One region of the Anoxybacillus sp. FSL W8-0104 genome, then DNA from elsewhere that is predicted to be linked to it. Evidence: a T-box and tRNA genes for the amino acid it is inferred to sense, from the RefSeq annotation. Region 1 holds a T-box; the other regions hold tRNA genes.

The links. The T-box of region 1 lies ahead of pheS (phenylalanine--tRNA ligase subunit alpha). A T-box ahead of a tRNA ligase gene usually reads a tRNA of that ligase, here a tRNA-Phe.
Region 2: it encodes a tRNA-Phe, which carries the amino acid that the T-box ahead of pheS (phenylalanine--tRNA ligase subunit alpha) is inferred to sense. The anticodon was not compared.
Region 3: it encodes a tRNA-Phe, which carries the amino acid that the T-box ahead of pheS (phenylalanine--tRNA ligase subunit alpha) is inferred to sense. The anticodon was not compared.

Annotation. Positions count from the first base shown of each region.
Region 1 covers NZ_JBBOQU010000001.1:2,082,008-2,085,250, forward strand. The annotation lists gene pheT (phenylalanine--tRNA ligase subunit beta) at 1-743, opposite strand, end outside; gene pheS (phenylalanine--tRNA ligase subunit alpha) at 759-1,793, opposite strand; T-box leader at 1,844-2,079, opposite strand; gene NST18_RS10980 (ISLre2 family transposase) at 2,276-3,243, opposite strand, start outside.
Region 2 covers NZ_JBBOQU010000001.1:2,321,346-2,324,588, forward strand. The annotation lists partial or broken gene NST18_RS12190 (IS982 family transposase) at 1-88, opposite strand, end outside; gene NST18_RS12195 (hypothetical protein) at 384-764, opposite strand; tRNA gene NST18_RS12200 (tRNA-Leu) at 880-963, opposite strand; tRNA gene NST18_RS12205 (tRNA-Leu) at 1,015-1,100, opposite strand; tRNA gene NST18_RS12210 (tRNA-Cys) at 1,111-1,184, opposite strand; tRNA gene NST18_RS12215 (tRNA-Gly) at 1,196-1,267, opposite strand; tRNA gene NST18_RS12220 (tRNA-Gln) at 1,273-1,347, opposite strand; tRNA gene NST18_RS12225 (tRNA-His) at 1,365-1,440, opposite strand; tRNA gene NST18_RS12230 (tRNA-Trp) at 1,450-1,523, opposite strand; tRNA gene NST18_RS12235 (tRNA-Tyr) at 1,534-1,618, opposite strand; tRNA gene NST18_RS12240 (tRNA-Thr) at 1,624-1,699, opposite strand; tRNA gene NST18_RS12245 (tRNA-Phe) at 1,711-1,786, opposite strand; tRNA gene NST18_RS12250 (tRNA-Asp) at 1,810-1,885, opposite strand; tRNA gene NST18_RS12255 (tRNA-Met) at 1,890-1,966, opposite strand; tRNA gene NST18_RS12260 (tRNA-Val) at 1,995-2,070, opposite strand; rRNA gene rrf (5S ribosomal RNA) at 2,081-2,197, opposite strand; rRNA gene NST18_RS12270 (23S ribosomal RNA) at 2,445-3,243, opposite strand, start outside.
Region 3 covers NZ_JBBOQU010000001.1:426,609-429,851, reverse strand. The annotation lists tRNA gene NST18_RS02445 (tRNA-Glu) at 2-73, opposite strand; tRNA gene NST18_RS02440 (tRNA-Ser) at 85-176, opposite strand; tRNA gene NST18_RS02435 (tRNA-Asn) at 180-254, opposite strand; tRNA gene NST18_RS02430 (tRNA-Ile) at 274-347, opposite strand; tRNA gene NST18_RS02425 (tRNA-Gly) at 353-423, opposite strand; tRNA gene NST18_RS02420 (tRNA-His) at 600-675, opposite strand; tRNA gene NST18_RS02415 (tRNA-Thr) at 684-756, opposite strand; tRNA gene NST18_RS02410 (tRNA-Ser) at 785-877, opposite strand; tRNA gene NST18_RS02405 (tRNA-Ile) at 891-967, opposite strand; tRNA gene NST18_RS02400 (tRNA-Met) at 976-1,049, opposite strand; tRNA gene NST18_RS02395 (tRNA-Ala) at 1,062-1,137, opposite strand; tRNA gene NST18_RS02390 (tRNA-Pro) at 1,145-1,221, opposite strand; tRNA gene NST18_RS02385 (tRNA-Arg) at 1,242-1,318, opposite strand; tRNA gene NST18_RS02380 (tRNA-Leu) at 1,327-1,411, opposite strand; tRNA gene NST18_RS02375 (tRNA-Gly) at 1,421-1,495, opposite strand; tRNA gene NST18_RS02370 (tRNA-Leu) at 1,500-1,580, opposite strand; tRNA gene NST18_RS02365 (tRNA-Lys) at 1,585-1,660, opposite strand; tRNA gene NST18_RS02360 (tRNA-Thr) at 1,671-1,746, opposite strand; tRNA gene NST18_RS02355 (tRNA-Phe) at 1,784-1,859, opposite strand; tRNA gene NST18_RS02350 (tRNA-Asp) at 1,865-1,940, opposite strand; tRNA gene NST18_RS02345 (tRNA-Met) at 1,945-2,021, opposite strand; tRNA gene NST18_RS02340 (tRNA-Val) at 2,051-2,126, opposite strand; tRNA gene NST18_RS02335 (tRNA-Glu) at 2,135-2,206, opposite strand; tRNA gene NST18_RS02330 (tRNA-Ser) at 2,228-2,318, opposite strand; tRNA gene NST18_RS02325 (tRNA-Asn) at 2,324-2,398, opposite strand; rRNA gene rrf (5S ribosomal RNA) at 2,565-2,681, opposite strand; rRNA gene NST18_RS02315 (23S ribosomal RNA) at 2,794-3,243, opposite strand, start outside.

The DNA of each region.
Region 1 (3,243 bases):
GCCATTAAACGCGCTTGCATCCAAAGCGGCGATGGGCCAATTTTTACGTTTTTCACGATGCGCCCTGCATATAAAGGATTATCTTCTTGTGCATCGACGCGAACAGAAATATAATCATGAACATTTTCATTGTTTTCGTGAAGTTCGATGGTCGGAAGCTTCACGCTTCTTCCTAAAATCGCTGCCACTTCATAAGCGACGCCAATCATGCTTAAACAATCGGCACGGTTTGGTGTTAAACTAAGTTCTAACACTTCGTCATCCAAGTAAAGGAGTTGTAGCGCATCCGCTCCGACCGGTGCATCGCTTGGGAAAACGAAAATGCCGTCGGCGTATTCTTTCGGCACTAATTTTGACTCCACGCCAAGCTCTTGCAACGAACAAATCATGCCGTTCGATTCTTCACCGCGCAGTTTTGCGCGTTTAATTTTAAAGTTGCCAGGCAATACGGCACCAACTTTAGCAACGGCAACCTTTTGTCCTTTTGCGACGTTCGGTGCCCCGCAAATAATTTGCACTGGCTCCCCTTCCCCGATATCGACTAAACATTTGCTTAATTTATCAGCGTTCGGATGTTGTTCGCGCTCAATTACATGTCCGATGACAACACCTTGTATTCCTTTATTGCGCACCTCAACGCTTTCTACTTCAATCCCTGCTTTCGTAATGCGGTCGGCTAATTGTTTTGCCGTAATGCCTGTTAAATCCACATATTCCTGTAGCCATTTATATGAAACGAACATCGCCAACCCCTCCTTTTACACCCGACGAAATTGTTGCAAGAAACGAAGATCGTTTTGGTAAAAATGGCGAATATCATCAATGCCATATTTGAGCATTGCGATACGCTCTGGACCCATACCAAACGCAAAGCCTGTATATTTTTTCGAATCAAATCCTGCCATTTCAAGTACGTTCGGATGGACCATCCCTGCCCCTAAAATTTCAATCCAACCTGTTCCTTTACATACGTTACAGCCGTGCCCGCCGCAATTAAAACATGATACGTCGACTTCAACAGACGGTTCGGTAAATGGGAAGAAGCTTGGTCGGAAGCGAATGTCGCGATCTTCGCCAAACATTTTGCGGGCAAATTCACGCAACGTTCCTTTTAAGTCGCTCATGCGAATGTTTTCGTCCACCACGAGCCCTTCAATTTGCGTAAATTGATGGGAATGCGTTGCATCGTCGTTGTCACGGCGGTACACTTTTCCCGGACAAATGATTTTTACCGGACCGCGCCCTTGATGTTTTTCCATTGTGCGCGCTTGCACCGGAGACGTATGTGTACGTAATAAAATTTCCTCTGTAATATAAAATGAATCTTGCATATCGCGCGCCGGATGACCTTTTGGCAAATTGAGCGCTTCAAAGTTGTAGTAATCTTGCTCTACTTCTGGACCTTCAGCAATCGTATATCCCATGCCGATAAACAAATCTTCAATTTCTTCAATAACGAGCGTGAGCGGATGATGATTGCCGCGTCTGATCGGGCGACCCGGAAGTGTCACATCAATCGCTTCAGATGCCAATTTTTTCTCTACTTCTTCTTGTTCAAGCGTTGCTTGCTTTGCTTCAAGTGCTGTTTGAATCGCTTCGCGCACGTCGTTGACAAGCGCTCCCATGAGCGGGCGCTCTTCAGGCGACAATGCCCCCATCCCGCGCAGCACTTCTGTAATGGGGCTTTTTTTTCCAAGATACGCCACACGTACGTCATTGAGCGCTTTTAAATCGTTTGCTTGTTCAATTTTTTCAAGCGCTTCTTGTTGAAGCTGTTGTAACCGCTCCTTCATATGGAAATCCCTCCTTGTTATGTATAAAAAATAAAAAACTCGCCCCTTAAGTAAGGGACGAGTGCACTCGCGGTACCACCCTTGTTAGCTATGTCGTTCGCATAGCTCACTTCATTCAGATAACGGTTTACACCGGAACGCCTTTACATTTTGCATGCGCAAAATGGTCCAAGCGCCAACTCCCGAGGTGAATTCACTTGCTTCCACCATAAAAACGCTCGCAGTCTATGGCGTTTTCTCCCTGAATGGCGATCGGCAAGCTACTCTTCTCGATCATCGTTTTTTGTATGATGAAATTCTTCATTTATTATAAGCAAATGGGGAATAACGTGCAAGGTTGCGTTTATTTTTGTTTGAGTCAAGACTTTGTGGGAGATTTTTTTCTCGACCGATTTTTTTGGTTATATATGGTTTTATAAAATCGTTATATGTAAGCGCTTTTACTTACTCTCATCCTGTAGGTATGTGCGTTTTCTCTCGTTTTAAAAACCTTTCAATGCTTGCAATGCCTCGTAAATCGGTGTCCCTGAAGATTGGCGAAGGTATGGGATGTTATCTCGTACCACTTCTGTCATTTGCGTTTGCACGCGCTTCAGTGCCTTTTTCACGATCGTTTCTCGTTTCGTTTCTTCTCGTTCTTCCGCGCCATACATCACTCCATCGCGTGTCCGAATGAGTAACGTATCTTTTATCGCGACGATCGCTCGCAACATCGCTTCAATCCCTGCATCCCTCCAACTTCGACCGTTTTTACTTCGTTTCGCAAACACATGCATCGTTCCTTCCGCACTCCCCATCGCCCTCATGTTTGTCGTGTCAATCCCTTTTTCCTTCAACCATACGCGATAGTCACGTAAACATCCTGGTATCTCCTCGATTCGACGAACAAGCGCCTCGAGTTGCTTTTCCTTCTCCTCATGTTCTAACGTACCGATGGCACTTGTGAGTTCTCGTAACACACCTTCTTCATCCCATGATGCTAACTTCTTTCGAATCACCCGATATCTCGCATGACCTCGGAACAATTGACGAATCTCTCTTGCCACATGGAACCGATCAAGCTGAAAGTACCCCCTGTCCCCGAAATATTCTCGACACGCTGTAATCCATGGGGCTCCATCTCCATTGATGACCACCCAATCCTCAAACGGATCATAGCTGTATTCCTTCATCAGAAAATTCTCTACAGCTTCCCAAATCGGTTCATTCGTTTGATGAACCATATACCGTCGATTCACTAAGGATACGCGTTTCCCGTTTTTCTCCCATCCTTGGTGAATCGTGATGATCTTTTCTTCTTTTCCTTTGATGCGGCTTCGTTGACGTTTCACGTACAACCCGTCTGCTTCGATAAAAAACACGCGCCCTTTTTTCTCCATCGCACGGTGCCCTTCCACCTCTGCCTCGATGATGGACTGGCGAATCGTTTCGTGACTCATACATGCATACC
Region 2 (3,243 bases), 240 kb from region 1:
ACAGCTGGGCAGAAACAAAAAAGAAAATGACTGCATATTGTTTTTGAATCTTTGCTTGATCTGTAGTAAAATGAAAGGGCTCTTGCATGGGAATTCTCCTTTCGAATGTTGGTTGGCACTTCCATTCTATAGGAGATCCACAAGCAAGGGCTATTTTTATGCTTACTCGATTTTATATAGCACCACGGGTTTCTAAAAAACTGAATGAAAAATCCTTTTGTTCCGCCCTACCAAGGTGCGAAATATGAGTTAGTAACAACTTGACGCGTTCGCTTTTCTTAACGAGATAATACCGCAAAAACAACAATAAAACAAGGCGGAGCGAACCGCCTTTTAGTTGTTAATCTTTCCCATCTCTTTGTTAAAATCCATGACGAGTGGCGCTATACTTCTTCCAACTGAACTTGCTTACAAATAATTTTTAACAACGGCTCTTTATAATCAAAGGTATAGATATGAAAATGGTAAAATTCGCTTGAATTTGCTTCTACATTTTCGAAGAGAATAATAGTGAACAAGCTATCAAAATGGATATCACGCCTTGACATTTCTAGTATCTCTTTTTTTATTTTGTACTCCACATCTAGGCAATCCTTAAAATGCAACGCTAATGTCCTATTTTCCTCCCTATTCTCCTGTGTATCCCAATAATAGTCTATCGTGATAGATAGGTCTAATGGATTATTCCATTTCATATCCGTTATGATACTATCCGTGAAATCAAAATGATCTTTAATTTCTTTATAGTTGTTCGCAATGATCATTTTATTCACCTACTTTCCAAAATAAAAATGCGTCAAATGTATTCGGTAAATAAAAAACAAGGGATTTCACCTTTGTGAAACCCCTTGTCCCTAAAACCTTTTCCCTATTTAACAGTGCCGATGGTGGGAGTCGAACCCACACTCCCGCAAGGGAACACGATTTTGAGTCGTGCGCGTCTGCCAGTTCCGCCACATCGGCATGGAACAATTAAATTTTATCACACAAACTTGCTTTGTCAAGCCTTTACAGTGCCGAGGGCCGGACTCGAACCGGCACGGTAGTCACCTACCGCAGGATTTTAAGTCCTGTGCGTCTGCCAATTCCGCCACCCCGGCGCATAAAAAATGGAGGCGGCAACCGGATTCGAACCGGTGGTAAAGGTTTTGCAGACCTCTGCCTTACCACTTGGCTATGCCGCCATGAAACGAAGAGCGGAAGACGGGACTCGAACCCGCGACCCCCACCTTGGCAAGGTGGTGTTCTACCACTGAACTACTTCCGCATATATGGCTGGGGTAGCTGGATTCGAACCAACGCATCACGGAGTCAAAGTCCGTTGCCTTACCGCTTGGCTATACCCCAAAATTTTCAAGCATATATGGGGCGACTAGTGGGAATCGAACCCACGAATGCCAGAGCCACAATCTGGTGCGTTAACCACTTCGCCATAGCCGCCACGTTTTTTGGCAGGGGCAGTAGGAATCGAACCCACACCGGAGGTTTTGGAGACCTCTGTTCTACCATTAAACTATGCCCCTAAAGTCAAAATGGTGGAGGGGGACGGATTCGAACCGCCGAACCCAAGGGGAGCGGATTTACAGTCCGCCGCGTTTAGCCACTTCGCTACCCCTCCGCAGATGGTGCCGGCTGCAGGACTTGAACCCGCAACCTACTGATTACAAGTCAGTTGCTCTACCAATTGAGCTAAGCCGGCATCATTTAAAATGGTGGCTCGGGACGGAATCGAACCGCCGACACAAGGATTTTCAGTCCTTTGCTCTACCGACTGAGCTACCGAGCCGTCTAAGTAATTCACTTATATAGTGGCGGTCCCGACGGGACTCGAACCCGCGATCTCCTGCGTGACAGGCAGGCATGTTAACCACTACACTACGGGACCATTTTGGTTGCGGGGGCAGGATTTGAACCTGCGACCTTCGGGTTATGAGCCCGACGAGCTACCTGGCTGCTCCACCCCGCGATGATAAAAGTAAATCAATGTTCATACATGGTGGAGGATGACGGGATCGAACCGCCGACCCCTTGCTTGTAAGGCAAGTGCTCTCCCAGCTGAGCTAATCCTCCATTGCATCTTGCCCGGCAACGTCCTACTCTCGCAGGCGGTGTCCCGCCAACTACCATCGGCGCTGGAGAGCTTAACTTCCGTGTTCGGGATGGGAACGGGTGTGACCTCTCCGCCATCGTCACCGAGCAATAATGCTTTAGACAAATGTTATTATAACGGAATATTTTTTGTTGTCAAGCATTTTTTTATTCCTTCAAAACTAGATAACAGAACAGTCGCCTTCGCTTTTCTTACTGTCTAGCTTCGAACTAACATCCTCCTACGCCTTCGCTTTTTCCGTTCGACGTGCAAGCACGTCTTCGTCAAAAGCTCTCGGCTCCGTCGGACGTTTCCTTGGCTTCGCCAAGGACCGTTCTACGCTTTTCTTGTGTGCTTAGTTAAGTCCTCGATCGATTAGTATCCGTCAGCTGCACGTGTCGCCACGCTTCCACCTCGGACCTATCTACCTTGTCATCTTCAAGGGATCTTACTCGCTTGACGCGATGGGAAATCTCATCTTGAGGGGGGCTTCACGCTTAGATGCTTTCAGCGCTTATCCCTTCCGCACATAGCTACCCAGCTGTGCTCCTGGCGGAACAACTGGTACACCAGCGGTGCGTCCATCCCGGTCCTCTCGTACTAAGGACAGCTCCTCTCAAATTTCCTACGCCCGCGACGGATAGGGACCGAACTGTCTCACGACGTTCTGAACCCAGCTCGCGTACCGCTTTAATGGGCGAACAGCCCAACCCTTGGGACCGACTACAGCCCCAGGATGCGATGAGCCGACATCGAGGTGCCAAACCTCCCCGTCGATGTGGACTCTTGGGGGAGATAAGCCTGTTATCCCCGGGGTAGCTTTTATCCGTTGAGCGATGGCCCTTCCATTCGGAACCACCGGATCACTAAGCCCGACTTTCGTCCCTGCTCGACTTGTAGGTCTCGCAGTCAAGCTCCCTTCTGCCTTTACACTCTTCGAATGATTTCCAACCATTCTGAGGGAACCTTTGGGCGCCTCCGTTACGCTTTGGGAGGCGACCGCCCCAGTCAAACTGCCCACCTGACACTGTCTCCCACCCCGATCAGGGGTGCGGGTTAGAATCTCAGTACGACAAGGGTGGTATCCCAACGGCGACTCCACCTAGACTGGCGTCCAGGCTTCTCAGTCTCCCACCTATGCTGTACATGTCGCA
Region 3 (3,243 bases), 1.7 Mb from region 1:
GTGACCCGTACGGGATTCGAACCCGTGTTACCGCCGTGAAAGGGCGGTGTCTTAACCACTTGACCAACGGGCCATATGTGGCAATGGCGGAGAAGGCGGGATTTGAACCCGCGCGCCGCAAAACGCGACCTAACGGTTTAGCAAACCGTCCCCTTCAGCCACTTGGGTACTTCTCCAAATGGCTCCGCAGGTAGGATTCGAACCTACGACCGCTCGGTTAACAGCCGAGTGCTCTACCACTGAGCTACTGCGGAACGAAAATAAAGATTATAATGGGCCTAAGTGGACTTGAACCACCGACCTCACGCTTATCAGGCGTGCGCTCTAACCAGCTGAGCTATAGGCCCATGTAAGCGGGTGATGGGAATCGAACCCACGACATCAGCTTGGAAGGCTGAGGTTTTACCACTAAACTACACCCGCACGTCGAATTTTATAATAAGCAACACTCATCACGCTCAGTCATGCCTCTTCCTCTACTAGCATATTCAAAGATGATGGATGCGTCGAGGCAACTCGTGGTTTACTCGACGAAGCGTCGCTCGTGGCTGAGGTTTTACCACTAAACTACACCCGCATATTTGAATTTGCAAATGTTATGGGGCGACTAGTGGGAATCGAACCCACGAATGCCAGAGCCACAATCTGGTGCGTTAACCACTTCGCCATAGCCGCCACAATGATGCCGGCTGCAGGACTTGAACCCGCAACCTACTGATTACAAGTCAGTTGCTCTACCAATTGAGCTAAGCCGGCATAATATAAAGCGATATGAAACTGTATATGGCGGAGGAGGAGGGATTCGAACCCCCGCGCGCCTTTCGACGCCTCTCGGTTTTCAAGACCGACCCCTTCAGCCAGACTTGGGTACTCCTCCGTATAATATAACATGGTGGACCTTGTAGGACTCGAACCTACGACCGGACGGTTATGAGCCGTCTGCTCTAACCAGCTGAGCTAAAGGTCCTAAGCTAGTAGCGGCGGAGGGAATCGAACCCCCGACCTTACGGGTATGAACCGTACGCTCTAGCCAGCTGAGCTACGCCGCCATTATAAATATATGGTGGAGCCTATCGGGATCGAACCGATGACCTCCTGCGTGCAAAGCAGGCGCTCTCCCAGCTGAGCTAAGACCCCTTGAAAATGGTCGGGAAGACAGGATTCGAACCTGCGACCCCATGGTCCCAAACCATGTGCTCTACCAAGCTGAGCTACTTCCCGTCCTCATAATGATATAAACATGGCGCGCCCGAGAGGATTCGAACCCCTAACCTTCTGATCCGTAGTCAGATGCTCTATCCAATTGAGCTACGGGCGCATATGAAGTGCCGAGAGCCGGACTCGAACCGGCACGGTGTCACCTACCGCAGGATTTTAAGTCCTGTGCGTCTGCCAATTCCGCCACCCCGGCATGGCATATTGGAGCGGAAGACGGGACTCGAACCCGCGACCCCCACCTTGGCAAGGTGGTGTTCTACCACTGAACTACTTCCGCATTATGCGGGTGGAGGGACTTGAACCCCCACGCCAGAGGCGCCAGATCCTAAGTCTGGTGCGTCTGCCAATTCCGCCACACCCGCATCATGGTGAGCCATGGAGGACTCGAACCTCCGACCCTCTGATTAAAAGTCAGATGCTCTACCTACTGAGCTAATGGCTCAAAAACAATCTGGTGCCGGCTGCAGGACTTGAACCCGCAACCTACTGATTACAAGTCAGTTGCTCTACCAATTGAGCTAAGCCGGCACACTATATATTCATACGAAACTGACATGATTCAAAATGGTGGCTCGGGACGGAATCGAACCGCCGACACAAGGATTTTCAGTCCTTTGCTCTACCGACTGAGCTACCGAGCCATACATGGCGGTCCCGACGGGACTCGAACCCGCGATCTCCTGCGTGACAGGCAGGCATGTTAACCACTACACTACGGGACCATTTTGGTTGCGGGGGCAGGATTTGAACCTGCGACCTTCGGGTTATGAGCCCGACGAGCTACCTGGCTGCTCCACCCCGCGATGATGAGAAAGAACTAATTTTTTATCTATGGTGGAGGATGACGGGATCGAACCGCCGACCCCTTGCTTGTAAGGCAAGTGCTCTCCCAGCTGAGCTAATCCTCCATAAAAGATGACCCGTACGGGATTCGAACCCGTGTTACCGCCGTGAAAGGGCGGTGTCTTAACCACTTGACCAACGGGCCATATATTATTTCCAAAGTGGCTGGCGGAGAGCAAGGGATTCGAACCCTTGAGACGCTCATCGCGTCTACACGATTTCCAATCGTGCTCCTTCGACCACTCGGACAGCTCTCCGTAAATGGCTCCGCAGGTAGGATTCGAACCTACGACCGCTCGGTTAACAGCCGAGTGCTCTACCACTGAGCTACTGCGGAATAAAAACGTAAGTAATTCATACTGCTTAACCATTATTTCAATTGGATGTTACTGCCTCTTCCTCTACTCGCATACTCAATGATGATGAATGCGTCGAGGCAACTCGCAGCTTGATCGATGAAGCATCGCTCGTCACTGAGCTACTGCGGAATAACATATTGTTTTGCCCGGCAACGTCCTACTCTCGCAGGCGGTGTCCCGCCAACTACCATCGGCGCTGGAGAGCTTAACTTCCGTGTTCGGGATGGGAACGGGTGTGACCTCTCCGCCATCGTCACCGAGCAATAATGCTTCAGACAAATGTTATTATAACGGAATATTTTTTGTTGTCAAGCATTTTTTTATTCCTTCAAAACTAGATAACAGAACAGTCGCCTTCGCTTTTCTTGTGTGCTTAGTTAAGTCCTCGATCGATTAGTATCCGTCAGCTGCACGTGTCGCCACGCTTCCACCTCGGACCTATCTACCTTGTCATCTTCAAGGGATCTTACTCGCTTGACGCGATGGGAAATCTCATCTTGAGGGGGGCTTCACGCTTAGATGCTTTCAGCGCTTATCCCTTCCGCACATAGCTACCCAGCTGTGCTCCTGGCGGAACAACTGGTACACCAGCGGTGCGTCCATCCCGGTCCTCTCGTACTAAGGACAGCTCCTCTCAAATTTCCTACGCCCGCGACGGATAGGGACCGAACTGTCTCACGACGTTCTGAACCCAGCTCGCGTACCGCTTTAATGGGCGAACAGCCCAACCCTTGGGACCGACTACAGCCCCAGGATGCGATGAGCCGACATCGAGGTGCCAAACCTCCCCGTCGATGTGGACTCTTGGGGGAGATAAGCCTGT